3 regions of the Arthrobacter sp. CJL-S3 genome follow, and region 3 is predicted to be linked to each of the others. Evidence: riboswitches for the same ligand, from Rfam matches in the RefSeq annotation. Region 3 holds a riboswitch; each other region holds the start of a gene.
The links. A riboswitch is a leader RNA that binds a small molecule or an ion and turns the genes downstream of it on or off. The one in region 3 is predicted to bind cyclic di-AMP.
Positions count from the first base shown of each region.

Region 1: it holds a riboswitch for cyclic di-AMP, as region 3 does, so the genes downstream of both, AC06G6_RS02970 (aggregation-promoting factor C-terminal-like domain-containing protein) here and AC06G6_RS03580 (NlpC/P60 family protein) in region 3, are expected to answer to the same signal.
Region 2: it holds a riboswitch for cyclic di-AMP, as region 3 does, so the genes downstream of both, AC06G6_RS10970 (C40 family peptidase) here and AC06G6_RS03580 (NlpC/P60 family protein) in region 3, are expected to answer to the same signal.

Region 1 covers NZ_CM160046.1:625,867-633,642, forward strand. Annotated here, with positions in the region: gene upp (uracil phosphoribosyltransferase) at 1-311, shown strand, start outside; gene AC06G6_RS02965 (glyoxalase superfamily protein) at 421-798, shown strand; gene AC06G6_RS02970 (aggregation-promoting factor C-terminal-like domain-containing protein) at 824-1,414, opposite strand; cyclic di-AMP (ydaO/yuaA leader) riboswitch at 1,594-1,746, opposite strand; gene AC06G6_RS02975 (sensor histidine kinase) at 1,903-3,507, opposite strand; gene AC06G6_RS02980 (response regulator transcription factor) at 3,511-4,251, opposite strand; gene AC06G6_RS02985 (winged helix-turn-helix domain-containing protein) at 4,878-5,741, shown strand; gene AC06G6_RS02990 (dodecin family protein) at 6,030-6,233, shown strand; gene AC06G6_RS02995 (SixA phosphatase family protein) at 6,289-6,816, shown strand; gene AC06G6_RS03000 (hypothetical protein) at 6,906-7,499, shown strand; gene AC06G6_RS03005 (EamA family transporter) at 7,578-7,776, shown strand, end outside.
Region 2 covers NZ_CM160046.1:2,414,608-2,422,383, reverse strand. Annotated here, with positions in the region: gene AC06G6_RS11015 (HIT family protein) at 1-261, opposite strand, end outside; gene AC06G6_RS11010 (GNAT family N-acetyltransferase) at 418-993, shown strand; gene AC06G6_RS11005 (aminoglycoside phosphotransferase family protein) at 1,002-1,934, opposite strand; gene AC06G6_RS11000 (AAA family ATPase) at 2,078-2,545, shown strand; gene AC06G6_RS10995 (NUDIX domain-containing protein) at 2,542-3,009, shown strand; gene AC06G6_RS10990 (hypothetical protein) at 3,387-3,896, shown strand; gene AC06G6_RS10985 (ASCH domain-containing protein) at 4,012-4,236, opposite strand; gene AC06G6_RS10980 (GNAT family N-acetyltransferase) at 4,579-5,121, opposite strand; gene AC06G6_RS10975 (hypothetical protein) at 5,378-5,647, opposite strand; cyclic di-AMP (ydaO/yuaA leader) riboswitch at 5,851-6,019, shown strand; gene AC06G6_RS10970 (C40 family peptidase) at 6,024-6,764, shown strand; gene AC06G6_RS10965 (dihydrofolate reductase family protein) at 6,822-7,409, opposite strand; gene AC06G6_RS10960 (helix-turn-helix transcriptional regulator) at 7,651-7,776, shown strand, end outside.
Region 3 covers NZ_CM160046.1:772,458-780,233, forward strand. Annotated here, with positions in the region: gene AC06G6_RS03575 (M23 family metallopeptidase) at 1-656, shown strand, start outside; cyclic di-AMP (ydaO/yuaA leader) riboswitch at 805-966, shown strand; gene AC06G6_RS03580 (NlpC/P60 family protein) at 1,276-2,058, shown strand; gene AC06G6_RS03585 (HNH endonuclease) at 2,279-2,779, shown strand; gene mobA (molybdenum cofactor guanylyltransferase) at 2,838-3,563, shown strand; gene AC06G6_RS03595 (DUF6457 domain-containing protein) at 3,547-3,834, shown strand; gene AC06G6_RS03600 (molybdopterin molybdotransferase MoeA) at 3,831-5,240, shown strand; gene fdhD (formate dehydrogenase accessory sulfurtransferase FdhD) at 5,351-6,232, shown strand; gene AC06G6_RS03610 (alpha-mannosidase) at 6,327-7,776, shown strand, end outside.

The DNA of each region.
Region 1 (7,776 bases), 150 kb from region 3:
ACATCATCACCTACGCGGAGCGTCTGCCGGAGGACCTCACCGACCGCCAGATCTTCGTCCTGGACCCCATGCTGGCCACCGGCGGCACGCTGCGCGAGGCGATCAAGTTCCTCTTCAAGCGCGGCGCGTCCGACGTCACCTGCATCTGCCTGCTGGCCGCCCCGGAAGGCCTCGCGAAGCTGGAAGAAGAGCTCGCGGACGCCAATGTGACGATCGTGCTCGCCTCGATCGACGAGAAGCTCAACGAGAAGTCCTACATCGTGCCGGGCCTGGGCGACGCGGGCGACCGCCTCTACGGCGTGGCCGGCTGACCCAGCCGCCCGGCGTCGGGCCTGGCCCCTTGGCCGCTTCCTCGCCCCTGAGCCTTCGCAAGGGAGCCTGGCCTACCGGAATGCACTGCCCGGTACTAGCCTGAGCCCCATGGATTGGAAACTAGAACTCGTTTTTGTTCCCGTGTCCGATGTGGACCGCGCGAAGGATTTCTACGTCAACAAGGTGGGCTTCAATGCCGACTTCGACGAGCGGCCCACGGACGGCATCCGGTTCGTCCAGCTGACCCCGCCGGGCTCCGGCTGCTCGATCGCCATCGGCGAGGGCCTCTCGGACGCCCCGCCGGGCACCGCCCCCAGCCTGCAGCTCGTGGTCAGCGACATCCAGGCGGCCCACCGGCAGCTCAAGGACCGCGGCGTGGACGTCAGCGACGTCGACGTGCAGGACTGGGGGCATTTTGTTTACTTCGCCGACCCCGACGGCAACAAATGGGCCGTGCAGTACATCCCGAACCGTCCCAACGGCTAGGCAGCTGGCTGCCTCTGCCGAGTGTTTAGTACCAGTTGTTGGCGTAGTGGAAGTTCAGGGCGCCGCACGGTGAGCCGTAACGATCCTGGATGTACTGCAGTCCCCAGTTGATCTGGGTCCGGTAGTTTGTCCGGTAGTCCGCGCCCGCGCTGGCCATCTTCTCGGCCGGCAGCGACTGGACGACGCCGTAGGCCCCGCTGCTCGGGTTCGTGGCGGTCGTCTCCCAGTCCGATTCCTTGGTCCAGAGCTTCATCAGGCACGGCATCTGGCTCTGGGCCCAGCCATAGGAGCCCAGCTGGCCGGCCGCGTACGCCTGGGCGCCGGCAGGATCATCGATGGCAACGGGGGCCGGTGCAGGTGCCGGTGCCGGGGCAGGTTCCGGAGCGGGGGCCGGGGCCGGGGCAGCGGGCGGCGCCGGCGCCGGGGCTTCGGCAGGTGCCACCGCGGCCGGCGGGGCCGGAGCGTCGGTGCGGGTGACGGCCTGGTTTTCGACCCGGACGCGTTCAAAATCAAGGTGCGTCAGCGGATCCGCTGTGGCGGCTGCCTGCGTGGAACTGCCCGCGTCGGCATTGCGGGCGGCCGTCTCGGACGCCTGGCCGGCCGCGCCGGCCCCCACGAGCACCGCGCAGGCGGCGACAACAACGGCCGCCCGGCGGCCGGTCGAGCCGGCGTGGTGGGCAAGCCGGGCCAGGGCTGATGCGGGCTTCAGCCGGCTCGCCGCGGTGACGCGACAGCTTGGAGCTGGTGGAGTTTGCGGTGCCGTCAGGGCGCGTTTGTACCTTGGATTCAGTCATGAATGCCTCTCAACGCCTGCGGAGTTAGCTGTCGGGTTCGGGTGAGGTCACCCGGCCGCACGGAAACTCACGTGTCGGCTTCACCCCAAGGGCGTGCAGAAAATGCCCGGGAACTCTGGGTCCCCCGCCTCTGCCTGTCCAGCGGAATCCGGGAGGCGGCAGAGCTTGGCGTACATCCGGATATGCGGCCCTAGTGATGGCCGCACTCTAAAAACCGTACAGGAGTTGGGAGTCTAAGTCACATTTTGGTAACAGGAATCACGACGGCGGCGGGGCGGCTTGCGCCCTGACCAGCGTCGACATTGATTCGTCAGGCCGTGGGCGGAGCCTCCGGCAGCCGGACGGTGAACTCGGTCCGGCCGGGCATCGAGGTCACACTGACGGTCCCGCCATGGGCCTCGACAATCGACTGCACGATCGACAGTCCCAGCCCGCTGGTTCCCTCGGCGGAAGCGCTCGTCGCGGGGGCAGTGGTAGTAGCGACTCCGGCGGCCGACTCGGCCGACTCGGGCGGCCGCGGCGGGTGCAGCGGACGTCGCGGCAGGGACCCCCTGCCGGTTGCCGGCGTCGTGAGGGCCACCGGATTCTTGCGGGAAGCGTCCGCGCGCGTGAAGCGTGCAAAGACCCGGTCCACGAACCCGGGGGCAATCCCGGGGCCGTTGTCCGTTACGGTCACCACGGCATATCCGTCCGCGGACCGCTTGACCCCGGTCACCACCGTTGTGCCGGGACCCGTGTGTTTGCGCGCGTTGGAGAGCAGGTTCGCCAGCACCTGATGCAGTTGGGTCGCGTCACCGCGGACCACTACAGGCTCTTCCGGGAGCTCCAGGTGCCAGACCCGGTCCGGGGCCATGACCTTCTCGTCGCTGACCGTCTCGATGGCCAGCTGGGTGAGGTCCACCTCGCTGAGCTTGAGCGGCTGGCCCTCATCCAGCCGGGCGAGCAGGAGCAGGTCCTCCACCAGGGTGGTCATGCGTTCGGACTGGCTCTGCACCCGAGCCAGGGACTTCTGGCCGTCAGGGGTGAAGTGTTCGGTCATCCGCATCAGTTCTGTGTAGCCGCGGATGGCGGTCAGGGGGGTGCGCAGTTCATGCGAGGCATCCGCGACGAACTGGCGGACCTTCATCTCGCTCTTCTGCCGGGCCTCCAGTGCATTGGAGACGTTGTCCAGCATCATGTTCAGGGCATGGCCGACACTTCCCACCTCAGTGCCCGGATGCGCTGCGGACGCCGGCACGCGCACGGCAAGTCCCACCTCTCCGGCGTCGAGCGGCAGCCGGGAGACCTGCGTCGCCACCTCAGAGAGCTGATCGAGCGGCTTCATGGTCCTGCGGATCAGCGCCGTCCCGGCCAGCCCGATGACCAGGAGCCCGCCCGTGGACACGAGCACCATGGTCCAGACCATGGTGGCCAGCGTGTTCTGCTTCTCGGCGAGCGGCAGGCCGGTCACGATCACGTCGCCGTCCGGGGTCTTGGCGGCCACGAGCCGGTAGTCCCCGGCGGACAAGGTCCGGTCCACCGGCAGGTTCCACGGGCTAAGCTCCAGGAGCACCTCGTCGTCGTCGTCGGTGAGGGATTCCCGGGTGGCGTCCTCGGAGAGGAACCCGGCGCTGCGGACCGAGTCGTCATCGATTCGCGCGGTCAGGGTGCCGATGGCCTGTCCCCGCGCCTCCAGGGGATCGGAACGGCCGGAGCGGCCAAAGTCGCGGGCGCGGACCGCTGCCTGTTCCAGCTGGGTGTCGAGCTGTTTGGTCAGGAAGAAGTCCATTGAGGCATAGCTGACGACACCGACGGCCCCGCAGATCGCAACCAGCAGGGCCATGGCGACAAGGACGAGCCGGGTGCGCAGGTGCCAGGTGGACGGGTTACGCCAGTTGAGCCCGGAGGGGCGGCTCTTGGCGGGGCGTTCGGGCACGGATCAGTCCGCCGGTTTCAGGACGTAGCCGGCGCCGCGCACCGTGTGGATCATGGGCGGGTGGTTGGCATCAACCTTCTTGCGGAGGTAGGAAATGTAGAGCTCCACGATGTTGGCCTGCCCGCCGAAGTCGTAGTCCCAGACCCGGTCCAGGATCTGGGCCTTGCTGACGACCCGTTTCGGGTTCTCCATGAGGTAGCGCAGCAGCTCGAACTGGGTGGCCGTGAGGTGCAGTTCCTCGCTGGCGCGCCGGACCTCCCTGGTGTCGATGTTCAGGACGAGGTCCCCGACGACGAGTTCGGCGGTGTCCATCGCAGCCACTCCGGACCGCTGGACCAGCCGGTGCAGCCGCAGCAGCACCTCCTCTATGCTGAAGGGCTTGGTCACGTAGTCATCCCCGCCCGCTGCCAGCCCGGTAATGCGGTCCTGGACGGCGTCCTTTGCTGTCAGGAACAGGGCCGGTACCTCCGGCGCGAAGGCGCGGATCCTGCTGAGCAGCTCAACGCCGTCGAAGCCGGGAAGCATCACATCGAGCACTAGCACGTCGGGGCGGAACTCCTTGGCAAGTTTCACCGCTTCGGGGCCGTCAGCGGCGACGGCAACGGACCATCCCGCCATGCGCAGCCCCATGCTCATGAGCTCGGAGAGGCTGGGTTCGTCGTCCACGACCAGGGCGCGGATGGGGGAGCCATCCGGATGGGTGAGCTGGGGGAGATTATTGGTCATGGAGTGCGAAGTGGCCATGGGACAACTCTCCGATCTGCCGGTTAAGTGCGGCTTTGGGGATCCTGTGCGGCGCCTGTGAATCCCAGCCTAGCGAGCCGGACATCCCGGGGACTGCCGGCGGGCCGCGCATTTTTTCTTGGCCGGGGGTGACCACTCTGTGGAACTCTGGACTTCCAATGCTAAGTAGGCGAAGGGTTTTCGCGTTTCGGCTTACAGTGAATGATTCTGGGCATTCGGCGGTCCAGGTCGAATTAAGTGCGGCGATGGGGGTTAAAGCGGCGCCCGTTGACCAGAACGATTGTTATTTTATTGACGGCGGAGAATTGTGATCTGCACTACATTCCCGCGTTCTGTCTCATATCGTGGACTTTCGCGTCCATTGTTACTTGCAAGTTTTCATTGTTACGTTGCACACTTCAATTGTGAACAAGAACTCAACAGCACCTGCAGCCGCAGTTTTTTGGATCAGCGCACCCGCTGGTACCGAGAAGCACTGTTGTCGAATGCACGCCTAACTTTTACACCCCAAAGGTTTCTAGGCATTCGCCCCCAGCCCAGCGTCGGGCGCCCTCCCCAAGTTTTCATAGCGGGATATGTAGCATTCGAGCCGCGATGACGGCCATTCACATTGAGGTAAGCAATCCATGTCAGTTGCATCCGGATACGTCCACATCTCCGTCCGTAACGCCAGCAAGGCCGGCCAGGCCTCCGGTATCCGCCAGGGCTTCGGCGGCCGGGCATCCTTCGCCCCCGCAGGATCCGGCACCAGCTTCCCCGCCCCGGGCTATGCCCCGCAGGGCTACAACCCCAACTCCTACGGACAGCTCCGCGCCGTTCCGCCGGCACCGGCCACGGCCCCGACACCTGTGATTGCTCCGGGCGACGGCAGCGCCGTCCGTCCCGTCCCGAACGACAACGTCGCCCGCGGTTTCGTCCTCTACATGGGGATCGACGAGGAAACCGCCGCGGCGGCCGGGACCTCCATTGCCAAGCTTGCCCAGGAAATCCGGACCTACGCCCAGTCGCTGGTTTCCGGCGCCGAAAGCTACGCTGCCGTCGCCGTCGCCCCGGCCAGCGCCCCGGGCTCCGCGCTCGACGTCGTCCGTTCCACCTTTGGTGACCCCACTGTCGGCGCCCGCCAGCGGTCCGAGACCGCCCGCCTGCAGCAGCCGCAGGACCCGCGTCCTTCCGGAGTGCTGATCGATCTGGCCCGCCGCGAGGTGGCGCTCGACGGCGAATCCCTGAACCTCACGTTCAAGGAGTTCGAACTGCTCAACTACCTCGTCGAGAACGGCACCCGCACCGTGGGCCGCGACGAGCTGCTCGAGGGCCTGTGGCGCAACGCCGAAGAGGTGCCCAACGAGCGGACCATCGACGTGCACATCCGCCGCCTGCGCTCCAAGCTCGGCCGCCTCGCCAACACCGTGCGCACGGTCCGCGGCCAGGGCTACCGTTTCTACGAGCACCCGGAGGTTGTTGTCTGGGCCGCTCCGGAATACTCGATCTAGGTTTCGCCTGCGCAAAGCGCCCGTCCCTGAACCGGGGCGGGCGCTTTGCTGTCTCCGGAAGTGAAGCGGCTTTCCGCCGTGCCTTAGCGTTCGCTGGCTCCCTTGACCTCGCAAGCTCGGACAAGGAATCCGGCCAGCTCTCTTCCTCCTTCGTTCCTCAGTCGGCGATGCGGCACTACGCGGAAAGCCGCTTCGCTTCCGGGGCCCTGCGGCGGCTGTTGGACCCTGTTGTGTTTCGTCCCTTCGGCGTAGTCTCGGACCCGTTGAGCCGACTATTGGGAGGAAGACATGTCTGTTGCACGGATTACTACCCTGAGCGCGAACTCCAAGACCTCGTTTGATGCTGCCATCAAGGAGGGCATCGAACGGGCGAATAGGACCCTGCGCAATGTCACGGGCGCGTGGGTGAAGGAACAGAAGGTTGAAATCAGCGACGGCACGGTCGTGGCCTGGCACGTCGTGCTGGAAGTGACCTTTGTCCTTGACGACTGAGCGGCTGCCGGTGGGATGCGTGCTCCGGGATCAGCCGCCGCATTAGGATTGATCCATGAGCGCGCATCACATCAAACGGCTGGTGATTATGCGGCATGCCAAGTCGGACTGGCCCGGCGGCGTCGCGGACCATGACCGGCCGCTCGAAGAGCGCGGCCACCGCGATGCGCCGCAGGCCGGAAAATGGCTGTTGAAGCATGACGTGGTCCCCGATTTCATCCTCTGCTCCAGCGCCCTGCGCACCCGGCAGACGTGCACGTGGGTGTGCAGCGAACTCGGCGACAAGGCCCCGACGCCGAAACTCGAGGACGGGCTCTACGCGGCCTCGGCGAAGCGGATGCTGACCGTCATCAACCACGTCCCGGACACCGTGACCACCCTCATGGTGATCTCGCACATGCCCGGGGTGCAGGACCTCGCCATGCACCTTGCCTCCCGCGATTCCAATCACGACGCCTACATGGACGCCGCCACACGGTGGCCCACGAGCGCGCTGACCGTCATGGAGACGGAGAAGTCCTGGGACGAACTCGACGGCCAGGACGCGAGGCTCACGCACTTCAAGGTTCCCCGGGGCAAATAGCGCTGGGCAAGGCGCGCCCTGCCCATTTTCCGGATGCATGGTCATGCACGTGATTCTGCGGTTTACTGATGCTGTTTACTCGTGGACTTATGGCGATCGAGAGAAAAGGCGGAATCATCGTGGACTCAGGACAGCTCATAGGGATCATCATCGGCGTCGTTGTGGTGATCGCGATCGTCGTGGTGGTGACCATGCTCAGCCGCAAGCGCAAGGTGGAGGCGGACCGCAACAAGGCGGTTGAAATGCGTGAACAGGCCAGGACCGAAGAGATCGGCGCCAGGGAGCGCGAGGCGCAGGCTGCCCGGGCCGAAGCGGACGCCAAGCAGGCAGAGGTCGAAGCCGAACGACTCAGGGAGGAAGCCAGCGCACGGCAGCAGGAGGCCGAGAAGGTCCGCGCCGGCGCCCAGGAACAGCTGCGGAAGGCTGACGAACTGGACCCCGACGTCGTCACCACCGAACGCGATGCCCAGAGCCGGGACCAGACGCCCCGGGAAACCACCGGCACCGAGGAGCTGCGCCGGGACCGCAGTGACCGGAACCCTTCCACCGCTGGACAGACCGCCACTCCGGGCGGCACCACGGGCGGCAGCCAGGCCCCCGGCAGTCAGGTTCCCCCGGAGACTGCACCCCGCGAACCGGGCCGCACCGACGAGCCCCGCGGTGACAACCCCCGGAACCTCTGACCATTCACAAGCCACTTAATCTCCGGCACACAGGCCGGATCCGGCCCGGCGTCCGGCCGGACCCGGCATAGTGGCAGGGTGAACCCTCGTCATTCCGCCCTGGCCCTGCTCGTCGCTGTCCTGTGGGGCGTCAACTTCGTCGCGATCGACCTTGGCCTGCACCCGGACGGAGCGGAGATGCCGCCGCTGCTGTTCGTGGCCATGCGGTTTACCCTGGTGGTCCTTCCCTGCATCTTCTTCATCCGCAAGCCCGAGGTGAGCTGGAAGGCGATCATCG
Region 2 (7,776 bases), 1.6 Mb from region 3:
GTTCACGCCCTCGCAGCGAAGTCTGCTTCGCCTTATCGCTTTGGCGAGTCTGTGGCCTATGCGGAACATATGCGCCCCCGTTTCCTCGTCCAGTTCCTCAAGGTAGGCTGCGTGGTCTTTGGGAATGACCAAGAGGTGGCCCGGATTTATAGGACTGGTGTCCATAAAAGCGAAGACGAGATCGTCCTCGAAGACGATGTTGGAGGGCACGCTGCCTCTAACTATCTGGCAAAAGAGGCAGTCATTTTCGTTCGTGGGCATAAGGGAATTTTGCCAGTAAGGCCGGGCTGTCCCGGATCCGCCGCCGGACACGCCACAGCGCTCTGCAAAGAGCGTTCCATTTAGACCCCACAGGATGGTTCCCTAAGAGGACCGGCATTCGGGCGAGGTTCTGAAAGTTCCTGACAAACTAGCCGCATGACCACGATCTTCACGCATAAGCCGACAATCGAGGGCCGACGCGTCAAACTGCGACCGGTTCAGGCTCAGGACGCACCTACCATGCATCGGATACTTCAGGACGCCGAAGCCGCAATTCTGACCGGAACAGTGCACTCCAGCAGGCAGACGACGCTGCCTTGGACTGTTGATGACCTCCGCGCGACGTATGAACGCTGGAGCTCCGCTGATGACCGTCTCGTCCTCGCCGTGATCGATCAGGCGACGGACGCGATGGTTGGAGAAGTCGTGCTTAACGACTGGAACGAGTTGAATCGCTCCTGCGGCTTCCGTGCTTTCGTTGGCGCCGAAGGCCGCGGCCGAGGGCTTGGCAGTGAGGCGACCGAGCTGATTGTCCGGCACGGCATACACGAGCTTGGTCTTCACCGAATAGCTCTTGAGGTTTATGCCTTCAACCCGCGCGCCCGGCATGTCTATGAGAAAGTAGGATTTCGCTACGAAGGAACGGGCCGGGACGCGCTGTGGTTCGACGAGCAATGGATTGATGTTCACTACATGTCGATTCTTGAAACCGACGTACCACTGCGTCAGTAGAGGATCGGCTAACGGGCACCTGGGCTAGCGGAGGTAAGCGCCGAAAGTACCGGGTCGTTGAGGATGCGCGCCAAGGTGGCCTGCCCAAGCGCGCTCATCCTTGGGTTCGTCTCCCAGTAGTACCACACCAGGCCCATCGCCTGCTGGAATGCCCACGCGGCTCCGCGCCACCACTCAAGGTCATCGCAAGCCAGCTCACTGCGGAGGCTTGACCTCCTCTCGTCATCGAGCATGTGCCATGCGGCGACAAGATCGAGTGATGGGTCGGCCGGAGCGAAACCCCCGCCATCCAGCACGCCAACCAATCGGCCGTTCCCAACGAGGAGATTGCCGGGAATCAAATCACCGTGCGTCATCACCTCGGGGGCGTCATTTGGCAGGCTCCGGAATTCCGCCCAGAGTGCGCGGAGCCGATCGACCGGAAGTAGTCCATCACTTTCTCGGAAACAGACTTCCATCCACGCATCGGAATCATGAAGGTCTCCACCACGCCCAGAGCCGGCGAAGTGGCCTCCCTTAGTGTCGGCAGCGCGAAGCGAACGTATGAGGTCCACGAGGTCATGGGCAAACATTTCAGAGTGCGCTAAGTCGTGGGGTGCTGCAACAGCCCCGTGGATCCAGGTCTGAACAGTCCACGGCAATGGATAGCCGTAACCCGGATCGCCCATGGCAACAGGCGCCGGTGTCGCGACCGGACAACATGCGGCCAACTCGCGCATTGCCGCAGCTTCCCGGGCGAGCTCCGCCCTCAAATCGGTTGGATCGGCGGAGCGCAGCGGGAATCGTGCCGTAAGGCCGGCGCCTATTCGAAAGATGGCGTTCTCAGTTCCGTCCGTTGTAATGCGACGGACACATTTAAAGTTCCATTCCGGAAACTGGTCGATGATTAGCTGGCGAGCGACTTGCTCGTCAATGTGCAACTCATCATCATGCATAGCCATGCTGGCTACGTTAGCTGCTTTACGCAAATGTCCCGCTAGGGGTTCCGCAAACGGAATGGCAAAACCGCCATTTCAAGTTTGCGACTTAATCGCCGTTCGGGGTTAACAGTCACACCGGGTACGAACCGAATAGGCTGGCTGTCATGGCTCGAGTTCTAATCACCGGCATGTCAGGGGCAGGAAAAACGACTGTGCTGCAGGAGTTGTCCCGGCGGGGCTATCGAACTATCGACACGGACTACGACGGCTGGGTGCTCCCGGACGGCACTTGGGATGAACCACGCATGTCTGCACTTCTCGCGTCGGATTTGTCCCTGGTCGTCTCGGGAACTGTCGAGAATCAAAGACGTTTCTACGACCGTTTCGCTGCTGTCGTTCTCTTGAGCGCACCGGTGGAAGTCCTGATTGACCGGGTCTCGGTCCGTACGAACAATCGATATGGCAGGTCCGAGGATGACCAGTCTGCGATCCGCCGGTATGTTCTCGACGTCGAACCACTGCTCCGAAACGGCGCAACGCTCGAACTCGATGGGCGTCGGCCGGTCGCAGAACTTGCGGATGAGGTTGAACGTCGCGTCATCGCTCGGCCGATCGCGCCTGATGCCCGGTGAACGATGGCCGACGGCAGCTAACGCCAGTCAGCTATGTCATCTTCAGGCGCGGCGATTTTGTACTTCTGCAGCTGCGCCGGGGAACTGGATACCTTGATGGGTATTGGGCCACAGCGGCCGCCGGCCACGTTGAAGCCCATGAGTCTGCTCATGAGGCAGCCGCCCGGGAAGTCCAGGAAGAGCTTGGCGTCGCAATCACCGCGAATTCGCTTTTGCCATTGGTCGTCATGCACCGGAAGCAGGACGAAACGCATATGGGGAGAGTGGACTTCTTCTTCCAGTGCACGGCCTGGCCGTCCCAGCCACGCCTTATGGAGCAAGGCAAGGCTTCCGATCTCAGATGGTTCCACCTCGATGACTTGCCGACATCGGTGGTTCCACATGAGCTCCACGTTTTTGAGTCACTCAGGTCAGGAATGCCGGGGATCATCTCCTTCGGATTCCCTGCAGGTATCGCCGATTGATCCCGCTTCCACTCGTACAAGCGGTGGCAGTCAGACGCCGCCTGTGAAGGATCGTGCAGCGGGCGGTCAGTCGGGGCGGTTGTAGAAGCCGAGGACAGGACGTCCTTGCGGATTGCCCAACGGCCAATGGCGGCCGCTGCGCCAACGGCGGCCCTTGGGGTCAGCAGCCAGGTCTGCCAGCCGAGACCCAGCATGCTTCCCAGAAGCCACAACGCTATGGTGGGGCAACGCACCCAAGGCCATGGCCGGGGGCAAGGTTCAGCCGCTTGGAGCAGAATATCGCGGGGTCACGCAGATATGATCAGCACGTCACAGCTTTTCGGATAGGTTGGCATCCAAAATCCTGTCAACTGTTCCCCATGTAGAGGACACCCGTTGTGGACGAATCCTTTGAGGCCCTGTTGTCGATTCTGACCGCCGTGCGCAGCTCCCTCATGCAGCGCAGGCTGGGCGGCACCGTCGATCAGGTGAACCTGGAAGATGGCGCCACACGGTCGGCAGAGGTCATGGTCAGCTACAACGACAGGATCTGGACGGTCACCGACGAAAACAAAACCTGGTCATTCACACCCGCCACTGGCGGCAGGATCGAGTACGCCACCGGGAAGGTCGATCAGGCGCCCCGGGACCGGGACGATTACCTCCCCCCGGAAATCGCATTGTTCTTCCCGTTGTCCATGCGCATCTGGGGCGGCATCCCGGACGACTTCCGGGTGGCGGGAGCTGAAGCGGAAGATGAAGGAGCCAGGCTTGCCCTAATTTCCACTGAAGACCCCCGCGTCACCGGGTCTGCGTTCGTTAACACCAAATACGGGGTCATGACCGAGTACGTGACGCCTGCGCGGACGTTCCATGTCCGCGACCTCGGCTGGCTCCCGCGCCTGTAGGGAAAACATGTGTGGCGAACCTTTCTTAGAACGGCCTGCCGCATGTGCCTGAACTAACGGGAGGTCATCACGCCCAGGCGTATTCGAACTCGGAGAAAGGATCCTTCCCTGCGCACTAACTAGGCCCGACTTTTGCTGGGAGTTCAGCGCTCGACGGGACACGGAAGCGCACTAAGACAGCTTCCGTCGAGTCCGAGACCGCAAAGGCGGGGTCACGCATGGCGGCCCGAAAATCGGGGCTGTGCCAGAATTCCTCGTGGCCTGCACGCCAGTCGGAGACTGCCTGGTAACCCTCGCCTTCGTCGATGGCGTGAGCCGCATCAACGGCGCCGAGAGGCACTACTCGGACCTCGGTCACCCCACGAGTGCATCTCGCAGGGGGCCCGGAAACCCGTACTCTTCGACCGGTAAACCAGCAATTTCGTCTGGAGATAGCATGCGGAAAATCCTAGACTGTCCCACCTTCTTGAGCATGACGGCCCAGTTATAGAGTGGCTGCTTCTCAGCGTCCGGCACAGGCTGAGAGGTGGCGGCGGCATGGGCCACGGTTTGTTGTCCAAAGCGACGGTAGGCGCGGCCATACAGGCGAGCCGTAGTGGTGCGTTCTAGTGCCCGGGAAAGGATCCCTAAACGGGGAGAGTCGTAATTAGCGCTGGATTTTTGTAGACGGCAGGTCAGGGTCCTATTCGTGAAGGACAACCTGGTAAAGGTTGTGGTCCTGCCATTTCCCGGCAATTTCCAAGTACTGTGGAGCCATCCCAATCTGCCGGAATCCCGCCTTTAATAGCACCCGTTGTGAACCAGCATTGTGCAAGAGAGTGCTCGCCTCTAAGCGGTGCAGGCCAAGTACGTCACGTGCCGTTTCGACGATCGTCTGGACGGCAGCGGATGCCAGACCACGGCCCGCGTAGTTGCTATCCACCCAGTAACCTAGCCCTGCACTCTGGAAGGGTCCTCGCACGATGCCGGACAAGTTGAATCGGCCGACAAGAATGTCGCCAGCAAATAACCCAAAGGGGAACCCTTCCCCGGCACCAGCCACAACAAGGCGGCTCGCAATATCCGCAGCCTGCCAAGCTTCGGTGTAGTACTCCTCGGTTCGCACCGGTTCCCAAGTCGAAAGGTACTCACGGTTGCGCACATACGCATCGGCAAGCGCTGACGCATCACTCGCACGCAATGTGCGCATACTGACATTTTCACTGAGCTGACGCGGTTCAAACACCAGTCAACAGTACTCGCGGCCTGCCCTCCATTGATGCCCGCTTAGCGTTCCCCTTGCGCACCTGTGGTGGCCGTGCAGGCGACTTTGGACATTTCGTCCAGAAGACTTCTCAAATTGACAACAGCCGAGGCCGCTCCGTTAATACGTTCCGTGTCCAATCTCCAAGGTGTAATTAAATGACGCCTGCAATATGTCAAAATCGCGTCGGGATTGGAATCGGAGGTTTACCGGGCCTGCTGCCGAATTGGAATCGGACTTACCTTCCGGGCCGGCGTTCCACCACGGCATAGGCCTTTTCGTCAAAGAACTCCCAGTCGGTAATCACCATAAAGCCGAGGGCGTCGACACGGTCGTTCAGGACATGCACGTCGAAGCCTCCGTCGCGGGGCTCGGCGTCCCAGGTGGAAACGTGGACCTCCCCGTTTTCCAGCACCAGCAGTTCGGTGTTGACGTTGAAGTCCTCCTGCGGCTGAGTGCTCAGCTGGCAGATGGCGACACAGTGCCGGGTGAGGTCGGGGCTGTCCATTTTCGGGCCTCCGTTTCGGGCGAACGGTGATGGCATCATCCTATGCCCGGGGCAGGTTCCAGCGGCGTCCGTAGCACAAACGGCGGCCACAGGCCGACCTGGGCTCGATGTGACAGCCCGTAATCATTCCGTTACCGTTGTTAGGTGCCTGTTGTTTCCGAGACGGGCTCTTCCCAGCCGATTGCCTAACTCTGCCGCGGCCTGGGGATAACTCGCAGCAACGTCCGGCAGAGACGGGGAAACCAATTTTGACCCGCTGTTCTCCAGGGGTCTTGGGGTGAAGCCGCACGGTCCGTCATGAACGGGCCAACGCGGCCGGGTGCCTCCCATCCGAATCCGACAGCTCACCTCGCAGGCATTGGGAGAGGCTCTTTCAATGACTTTTATCAATACCCGTGCGCCCAAACGCGCCGCCCTTCGCACCAACCGCCGCACCGCCAGCACCATTGGCCGCCAGGCCGCGGTTCTCGTAGCCGCTTCCGGAATGGTGCTCAGCGGCGCCATGGCCGCGAATGCAGCCGATGTACCGACCGAGCGGGACTCGGCACCGGCGTCGGCAGTTGACGTCAAGGGTCAGGTCTCCGCGCCCGTCCTGGCGGACTCGACAGTCCAGATCACCTTCGAGCGCCCGGCTGTTGCCACCACGCCGGCGCCCGTAGTCGAGGCGCCCAAGCCCGTGGCGGCCCCGAAGGCCCCCGCAGCACCGGCGCCGGCCCCGGCCGCCGCCCCCGCTGCCAAGGCGACCGTCAAGGTCCAGGCCGCACCGGCACCCGCCCCCGCAGCTGCCCCGGCAGCCGGTGGAGTGAACGCCACCCTGCTGGCCGTGGCGTACGGCCAGATCGGCATCACCCAGGACTGCACCGCTGTCGTGGAGAAGGCCCTGAACTCGGCCGGCATCCCGGTGGGCAACATCGGCCCGCAGGCCTTCCTGAAGTACGGCAAGGTCGTCGCGTCACCCCTGCCCGGCGACATCATCGTCCAGTCCGGCCACGTCGCGATCTACGCCGGCAACGGCCAGGCCATCAGCGGCGGAATGAACGGCGTCAACGCCACCATGACGCACCCGCTGTCCTGGCTGACCGCGACCGGCTCCGTGACGTTCGTCCGCGCCGGCTAGCAGCACCGCTAACAGCACGTCGAAGGCCGGTCGATCGGTTGCCTTGGGGGCAGCGGATCACCGGTCTTCTGCGTGTCCGGGGTCCGGCTCGACCGCATACCGCAGCAGCACCACGCCGTTGCCGAACGTGCGGCCCTCCAGCAGCCGGAGCGGCGTGACCGCGTCCGTCTCGCGGAACAGGGCCTTGCCCCGTCCGATCAGGACCGGGTGCACGTAGATCCGGTACTCGTCGATCAGCCCGAGCCGCCGGAAAGATGCCGCCAGATCGGCGCCGCCCAGCGCCAGATCACCGCCGGGCTGGTCCTTGAGTCTGGCCACCTCCTCGGCGACCACGTCGTGCACCACCTCGGTATTCCAGCCGGCCGACGCCAGGGTTCTGGAATACACAATTTTCGGCATGTCCCGCCAGATCCCCGCGAACTCGACCATCGGAGCCGGGTTGGAGGGGTCCTGGTCTGCCGTCGGCCAGAAATCGGCCATCAGCTGGTAGCTGACGCGGCCGTCCAGGAAGCCGCCCATGGTCCGCAGCTCGTCGTTGAAATGGCGGTGCAGTTCATCATCAACCAGGTGCCAGCTCAGATCCTGCTCCGGACCCTCGAAAAATCCGTCCAGGGACACCTGCATCATAAAGATGACCTTGCGCATGACGGGCTCCTTCTGTTCGCTGTCGGCCGGGCTCCCAGCGTACGCCGCACCCTGCAGCCGCGGCAGGGGAGGGATCGTCCGACGCCGGGCGGCAGCTTCTTGCCGTTCCGCACGTCCAGCCGCTGGCGAACGGGGCAATGCGATCCGAACCGGCAGCATCTTGCCGAAACCGAAGCGACGCCCCACGATAGAAGGACTGGATGTCCGCAACCGGCAACATCCTGCCGAATGGAGCAGCCCAATGGGTGATGTGTCGTCGATTGGAGCCAGCATCCGGAGCGCCCGCAGGGATGCCGGGATCACACAGGAGGACCTGGCCCATCTGGCCGGGACCTCGGTGCGCACCGTACGGGCCATCGAGACTGGG
Region 3 (7,776 bases):
GCGTGGGGCAAAAGGCCGGTATCGCCCTGGCCGCCACGGGACTGGTCCTCACCGTCACCGTCCCGGCCACGGGCCCCGTTATGGCCACGGACGCCGGCCCAACCGCCGGATCCCTCTCCGCCACGGTCCAGCCGGATGTCACCGCCGCCGAGGCCAAAATTGACTTCAACCGCACCGCCGTCACCACCCAGAGTGACCCGGACGGCAAGCTCAAGCAGCTCCTGAGTGCCCAGTCGGCCGGCTCCATCACCCGCGCGGCCTCCTCGGGCAGCCTCGGGGCGCCCCTGGGCCAGCTGAAGACGGCGTCGCCCTTCGGATACCGCGTCAGCCCCATCACCGGCGGCTCCGGGGAGTTCCACCGCGGCCAGGACTACGCCGCCCAGTGCGGCACGGCCGTCCTTGCGGCCGCCAGCGGCACGGTCACCTTCACGGGATGGCACCCCTATGGCGGCGGAAACCGTGTGGTGATCGACCACGGCAACGGCCTGGAGACCACCTACAACCACTTGTCCTCCGCCAGCGTCAAGGTGGGCCAGCAGGTCTCCCGCGGCGCTGCCGTGGCGATGAGCGGCACCACCGGCGCCTCCACGGGCTGCCACCTTCACTTCGAGGTCATGGTCAACGGCGAAGTCGTCGACCCGACCGGCTGGCTCTAACAGAGCTGATGGGACACTCTCGCATTCTTATGACACGCCGTGATCTGAATGTGACATTGAGCCCCAACTGCTGTACCGTATGACCTACGCCAACTTTTCCGAAGTTGGCGCTCTTGAGTGGATTGCCTAGCTCTGCCACCGCTCAAGGTCCGTTCGCATGACATCGTCTGGCAGGGGCGGGGGAACCAATTTTGGCCTTCGAAATTGAAGGCCTTGGGGTTAAGTCGCAAAAGCTTCCCAGGAAGCAGCGCGGCCGGGTGACTCCCATCCGAATCCGACAGCTCACCTCGTAGGCATTGGGAGAGGCTACTTTCGTGTCTTCACGCCACAATGCTGCGCGTCACCGCGCTTGCGCGGCTCTTACGAGCCCGCTGAAATCCAACCTCGGCCGTGTCCTTTGTGGCGCCCGGAATGGATCTCACACCGCCGTCTCAATCTCTGCTGAGTCCGGCCCGCAGGCCATGCACCTGCAAGCAGTTCCCGCTTTTGGCGCGTCTTCGCAGTACACCCTTCGCTAAGTAACCCATTTCGGGGCGATCCGGCGTACCCCCAAGATGCCGGAGCGTCCTCAGCCCGCGCCCAAAAAGCGTGGACCCAGGATCACGAAAGAGAGAACTTAATGACTACTCGTGCAAACGCACGGCACCGCGCCGAGGTCACCAAGACCAACTCGCTGGCCGTCATTGCCAAGGCCGTCGGCGACAACGCCGGTGGCATGGGCCGCCAGGCCGCAGTTATCGCTGCCGCCTCCGGCCTCGTCCTGACCAGCGGTATCGCAGCCAACGCTGCTGAGGCCAACGTTCAGCGCGAGTCCACCTCCGCTTCCACCCTCGAAGTCCAGTCGGCCGCCCCGGCGACCATCTCGGCCGCTTCGACGATCGCCATCTCCTTCGAGAAGCCGGCCGTCACCACCACGCCGGCCCCCGTCGTCGAGGCCCCGAAGCCTGTTGTGAAGGTCCAGGAGACCCCCACAGCAAACACGGCCAAGACCGCCAGCACCAAGGTCGGCGCCACCGCAGCCCCGGCCGCCGGCACCGCGGCTGCCACCACCCAGGCTCCGGCCGTTGCCAGCGGCATGGGCGCCACGATCGCCGCTGCCGCCTACGCCCAGCTCGGCGTTGGCCAGGACTGCACCGCACTCGCCACGAACTCGCTGGCTGCCGCAGGCATCAACTACCACGGCTGGCCGGCAGGTTACCTGTCCCTCGGCCGCACCGTGAGCGCCTCCGCTGCCCTGCCGGGCGACCTCGCCTACTACGCGAACGGCGGATCGGGCCTGGCCCACATCGCTGTTTACGTCGGCGGCGGCAAGGCTGTCCACGGCGGCTGGAACGGTGGAACCACCTCCCTGCAGAGCGTCAACGTCGGCTCCGGCCCGGTCTTCATCCGCGTCGGCGGCTAAGACAGCAACTGCTAGCAGCACCAAGGACCCCTGCCATTCGGCAGGGGTCCTTTGCGTTGCCGGGACGTGAACTTCAGCGGATACGGGCGGGGCCGGCAAAAAAGATTCGGTGAAATGGCATGTCCGTGTTTACTCTTGTTTTGTCGATCCATAGCCCGACCATGCAGAGGGCAGCCGGCCCTCGTGCCCCTGGCGGGTGCGGCCGTGAAGAGGTATGCGGATGCGCACTCTCGTTCTGAATGCTGGATATGAACCGCTGGCGGTTGTGACCTTCCGCCGGGCGCTCGTCCTTGTGCTGACCGGAAAGGCCAGCGTCGTGGCGGAAGGCGACGATCCTGTCGTCGGGCCGCAGGACGTCCTGGGCCGGCCCTCGGTGATTCTTTTGCATCGCTACATCAGGCCCCGGTACAACACCGTGACGGCGGTGAGCCGCCGCGGGGTGCTCCGCCGGGACGGACACCGCTGCGCCTACTGCGGCAAAGCCGCCCACACCATCGATCATGTCCAGCCCAAATCCAGGGGCGGTGCAGATTCCTGGGAAAACCTCGTCGCTGCCTGCCTGCGGTGCAACAACGCCAAAGGCGACCATACCCCGGGGGAAATGGGGTGGAAGCTCGGCTTCAGCCCCGCGCCGCCGAAGGGCACGACCTGGCAGATCAAGGAACTGGAGAAGCCGACGCCTGCCTGGGACCCTTTCCTCCTGCCGGAATCCGCTGCCTGACACGGCGTGCCCCGGCCGCTGCGCCGGGACTGGAGATCTGGCCAGTTAGGCTGGGCCGATGGAATTCGACGCTGTCATCCTGGCCGGGGGCCGGTCGTCCCGGCTCGGAGGTGTGCCCAAGTCCGGTCTGATGCACGACGGCGCCACTCTCCTGGAGCGCGCCCTGCAGGCCGCACGCGCCGCGGCGGCCGTCGCCGTCGTCGGGCCCGACCCGGGAACCCTGCCCGAGGGAGTGCTGAGCTGCCGGGAGGAGCCGGCCTTCGCCGGCCCCGCCGCAGCGGTCGCCGCCGGGATCTCCGCCCTCGAAGAGCACCGCAGCCGTGACCCCCGCCATCCTGCCGCGGCACCCCTGACGCTGGTCCTCGCCGTCGACATGCCCCGGGCGGGCGCCGCCGTCGGGACACTGCTGGCAGCCGCCGCGGAAGCCCCACCGGGCGAGGGGCTGATGGCGGTGTCTGCTGACGGGCGCCGGCAGCCCCTGGTCGGCCTATATAGCACGGCTGCGCTACAACGGTGCGTGGCCGACGCCAGGCAGCGCGGCGCGCTCGACAACGCATCGATATTCTCCCTTCTTGCTAGGCTGGAGGTGCGGGAAGTCAGCGTCCCCCGGGGATCCACGGATGACGTGGATACTTGGGACGATGCGTCCGCGTTGGGGGTGACCGGCCCGGATGACGGCCATGGCTTCGACGGCCATCACCGCGACAGCCATAACCCAGGCCTCCGGCCCGGGGTTCCCCCGCTGAACTCGACTTTGGAGGCAAACGGTGAAAAGCCAGGATGAAACACTCGAAGACTGGTGCCGTGCCCTGCTTCAGGCCCTGGAACTGGAAGACGTCGAGATTGACGTGAACGAGATCCTGGCCCTGGCCGGGGTGGCGGCGCACTCCGTGGTGCGCCCGGCCGCGCCGCTAACAACGTTTATTGCCGGCTTTGCGGCAGGGCTGGCCTCGGGATCCGGCCAGGCCACGGATGCCGCCTCGATGCAGGCCGCGATGGGCGTCGCCCGGAAACTGGCCAAGGACTACGCGGCCAGCGAAGCCCCCGGGGCATGACACCTGCACCCCCTCACGGCAGTCCAGCTGCCGCGGCGGATGAGCCTGCGCCCCATCGGCACCTCGCGCACACCTGGCAGGAAGCCCGGCAGCTTGCCTTCGACTGCGCCGCTCCCATCCCCGCCGCACCCGTGGCCCTCCGCGACGCGCTGGGACGGAAACTCGCCGCCGATGTGGCGGCGCTCGTGGACATGCCGCACTACGCCTCCTCCGCCATGGACGGCTGGGCCGTCAACGGCAGCGGACCGTGGATCCTCGCCGAACCCGGCCAACGGCTGGCGCCGCACCAGGCCAGCCCGATCGTCACGGGCGGGCTGATTCCCCCCGGAGCGAAGGCCGTGCTGCGGAGCGAAAGTGGCACCATTGCCGCCGACGAGGACGGGCTGCCGGTCCTGCAGCTCGGCGGCGGGGCGAAGCCCGGCGAGCCGCGAAACGGCGAGCACATCCGGAAAGCCGCGGAGGAAGCCGCCGCCGGAGAAGTGCTGATCAAGGGCGGCACCGTGCTGAACCCCGCCCATCTGGCCCTCGCGGCCCTCGCCGGCCACGACACCCTGCCGGTCCTGGGCAAGCCCGTCGTCCGGCTGGTGTTCACCGGCTCGGAAGTGGTCACAGCCGGGATCCCCCGGCCGGGGGAGGTGCGCGACACCTTCGGTCCCCAGCTCGCCGGCGTCGTGGAAATGCTCGGCGGGATCTGTGCCGGCGAAACGAAAATCGGCGACAGCTACGCTGAATGGCTCACCGCGCTCGAGGACACCGACCCGGCGGCCGAACCCGCGGCTGCCGATGAGCCGCAGCCGACGGTCCGGTCCGGCGCCGAACCGTTGCCCGCCGACGTCGTCATCACCACGGGCGGTACCGGCCGGTCCGGGACCGACCACCTGCGCCGTTCCGTGGCCGAACTCGGCGGGCGGCTGCTGATCGACGGCATCGCGATGCGCCCCGGCCATCCTGCCGTGCTGGCCGAACTGCCGGACGGCAGATTCATCATCGGGCTGCCGGGCAACCCGCTCGCGGCCATGATGGCACTGTCCACGATCGGCGCCCCGCTCCTGGCGGCGCTGGGGCACCGGCCTCCGCCGCCGGTCACCGAGCTGCCTTGCGGCGCCATGATCGACCCTGACCCCGGCCGGACCCGGCTGATGCCCTTCCGGCTCCTCTATGGCATGGCCTCTCCGGCGCAGCACACCGGACCGGGAATGATGCGCGGGCTGGCCGCGGCCGACGGCGTCCTGGTGGTCCCGCCGCACGGAGTCCAGCTGGGGGAGACCGTCCCGGCCTTCACCCTTCCCTGGGGCACACCCCTGCCGGAACCGGCGCCACCCAAAGACAAGCCCGCCCCCAAGCGGCCCGCCCGGAAGCCCGCCGGTACCGGCGGTCCCGTGGACTGGAGCGAACTGCTGGGGTAGCGCCCGGTCCTGAACGTTCTTGAACGCGTTCTTGAATGCGTTCATAAACCCGCGCTGGCCACCCGGCCCAGCGCTTGCCATGATGGAGTTATGTTGGTTAGGAGTACCTGATGGGCCGCGTCACGCAGCGCCGCAAGGTGCACAAATATGTCCTGGACGGGTCCCCCCAGGCCCTCGAATTTCCGGTCCGGCACCGGGAGGACGTCCTCGCCGTGGAGGAGCCGCTGGAGATCCGGATCGGCAGCCTGTCCTTCTCCGTCACCATGCGGACACCGGGGAACGACTTTGACCTCGTGGCGGGCTTCCTCGTCTCCGAAGGCGTCATCTGGAGCCCCGACCAGCTCGTCTCGCTGCGGTTCTGCGCCGGGGAAGACGAGGACGGCGTCCAGACGTTCAACGTGGTGGAAGCCCAGCTGAGGCCCGACGTCGTCCGCCCGGACACCGGCCGGAACGTGTACACCTCCAGCTCGTGCGGCATCTGCGGCACGGACTCCATCGAGGCCGTGCACAAGTCCTCGCATTTCAGCCCCGCCGATGACCCGCTGACGGTGCCCGTGGCCACGCTCGCGGCCCTTCCGGACCGGCTCCGGGAAGCCCAGGCCGTCTTCGACGTCACCGGCGGCGTGCACGCCGCCGGCCTGTTCCGGATCGCCGAGGACGGCTCCGTGGAACTGCTGTGCCTGCGCGAGGACGTGGGGCGCCACAACGCCGTGGACAAGGTGATCGGCTGGGCCCTCCGCGAGGGCATGCTCCCGCTGCGCGGAACCGTGCTCCAGGTTTCCGGCCGGGCATCGTTCGAACTGGTGCAGAAGGCTGCCCTGGCCGGCATTCCCGTCCTCGCCGCGGTCAGCGCCCCGTCGAGCCTGGCGGTCGAGCTGGCCGAGGCCAGCGGCATGACGCTGGCCGGATTCAGCCGCGGTACGTCGCTGAACGTCTACGCCGGAGCCCGCCGCGTGAGTGTGCCCGTGGGCTTGGCGGATAGCGTCCGCTGACAGCCACTTGGCTCGGGGGCCAGCGGCGCAGTAAGTTTTATCCATCGATTGGATGCAATTCAGCGTCATCCACGCAGCGCTAAAGAGGTTCACATTGCACGACGACCGCCGTCTCACGGAAGTCCGGCTGGACCGCTTTGTTCGCGAACGCATCGTCCCCGCGGTCTATCCGCGCAGCGTCCCGCTTACCCTGAGCAGCTGGGACGTCCCGGACGAACCGGTCCCGGTCCTGGACGCCCTCCGGCAGCAGTTCACGCCGCAGGAGCACGGTGCGGCCTGGGGGCGGCCGTGGAGCACCAAGTGGCTGCGGCTGCAGGGGCAGGTCCCGGACGCCTGGGGCACGGCAGCGGACACCTCGGTGGAAGTCATTGTGGACCTGGGCTTCAGCAGTGACCTTCCCGGATTTCAATGTGAAGGAATCGCCTGGCGGCCGGACGGGACGATCGTCAAGGCCATCTCCCCGCGGAACCAGTACATTCCGCTGAAGCTCCTGGGCAGCGGGATGGCCGTCGACTTCTACGTTGAGGCGGCCGCCAACCCTGACCTGTCGCAGGGGTGGACCTTCGCGGCGACCCCCTACGGCGACAAGGCAACCTCCGGCAACGAGCCGAAGTACCGGCTCGGGCGGATCGTCATCGCGGAAATCAACCAGACGGTCTGGGAGCTGCAGCAGGACATCTGGACCCTAAGCGGCCTGATGCACGAACTGCCGATGGAACTGCCGCGCCGCCACGAAATCCTGCGCGCGCTGGAACGGATGCTGGACGTGATGGACCCCGACGACGTCCCCGGCACGGCGTCAGCGGGGCGCGAGGCCCTGGCCGGCGTCCTGGCCCGGCCGGCGTACGCCTCCGCCCACCACCTGCTCGCCACCGGACACGCGCACATCGACTCCGCCTGGCTGTGGCCCGTCCGCGAAACCATCCGCAAATGCGCCCGCACCTTCTCCAATGTGGTGGCGCTGATGGACGAGGATCCCGGGTTCGTGTTTTCCTGCTCCTCAGCCCAGCAGCTCGCCTGGATCAAGGAGCTGTATCCGGAGCTCTTCGGCCGGATCCGGGAAAAGGTCAAGACCGGCCAGTTCGTTCCCGTCGGCGGCATGTGGGTCGAATCGGACACCAACATGCCCGGCGGCGAGGCCATGGCCCGCCAGTTCCTGGAGGGGAAAAGCTTCTTCCTGGCCGAATTCGGCGTGGAATGCGAGGAGGCCTGGCTGCCGGACACCTTCGGCTATTCGGCGGCCATGCCGCAGATCGTCAAGGCCGCCGGCAGCAAGTGGTTCCTGACGCAGAAGATCTCCTGGAACCAGGTCAACCGGATGCCGCATCACTCCTTCAACTGGGAGGGGATCGACGGCACCCGGGTCTTCACGCATTTCCCCCCGGTGGACAGTTACAGCTCGGAACTCAGCGGCCGGGAACTCGCCCACGCGGAGCGCAACTACCGGGACCACGGCCGGGGCACGGTCTCGCTGGTCCCGTTCGGCTATGGCGACGGCGGTGGCGGCCCCACCCGGGAGATGCTGGCGGCGGCGCGCCGCACCG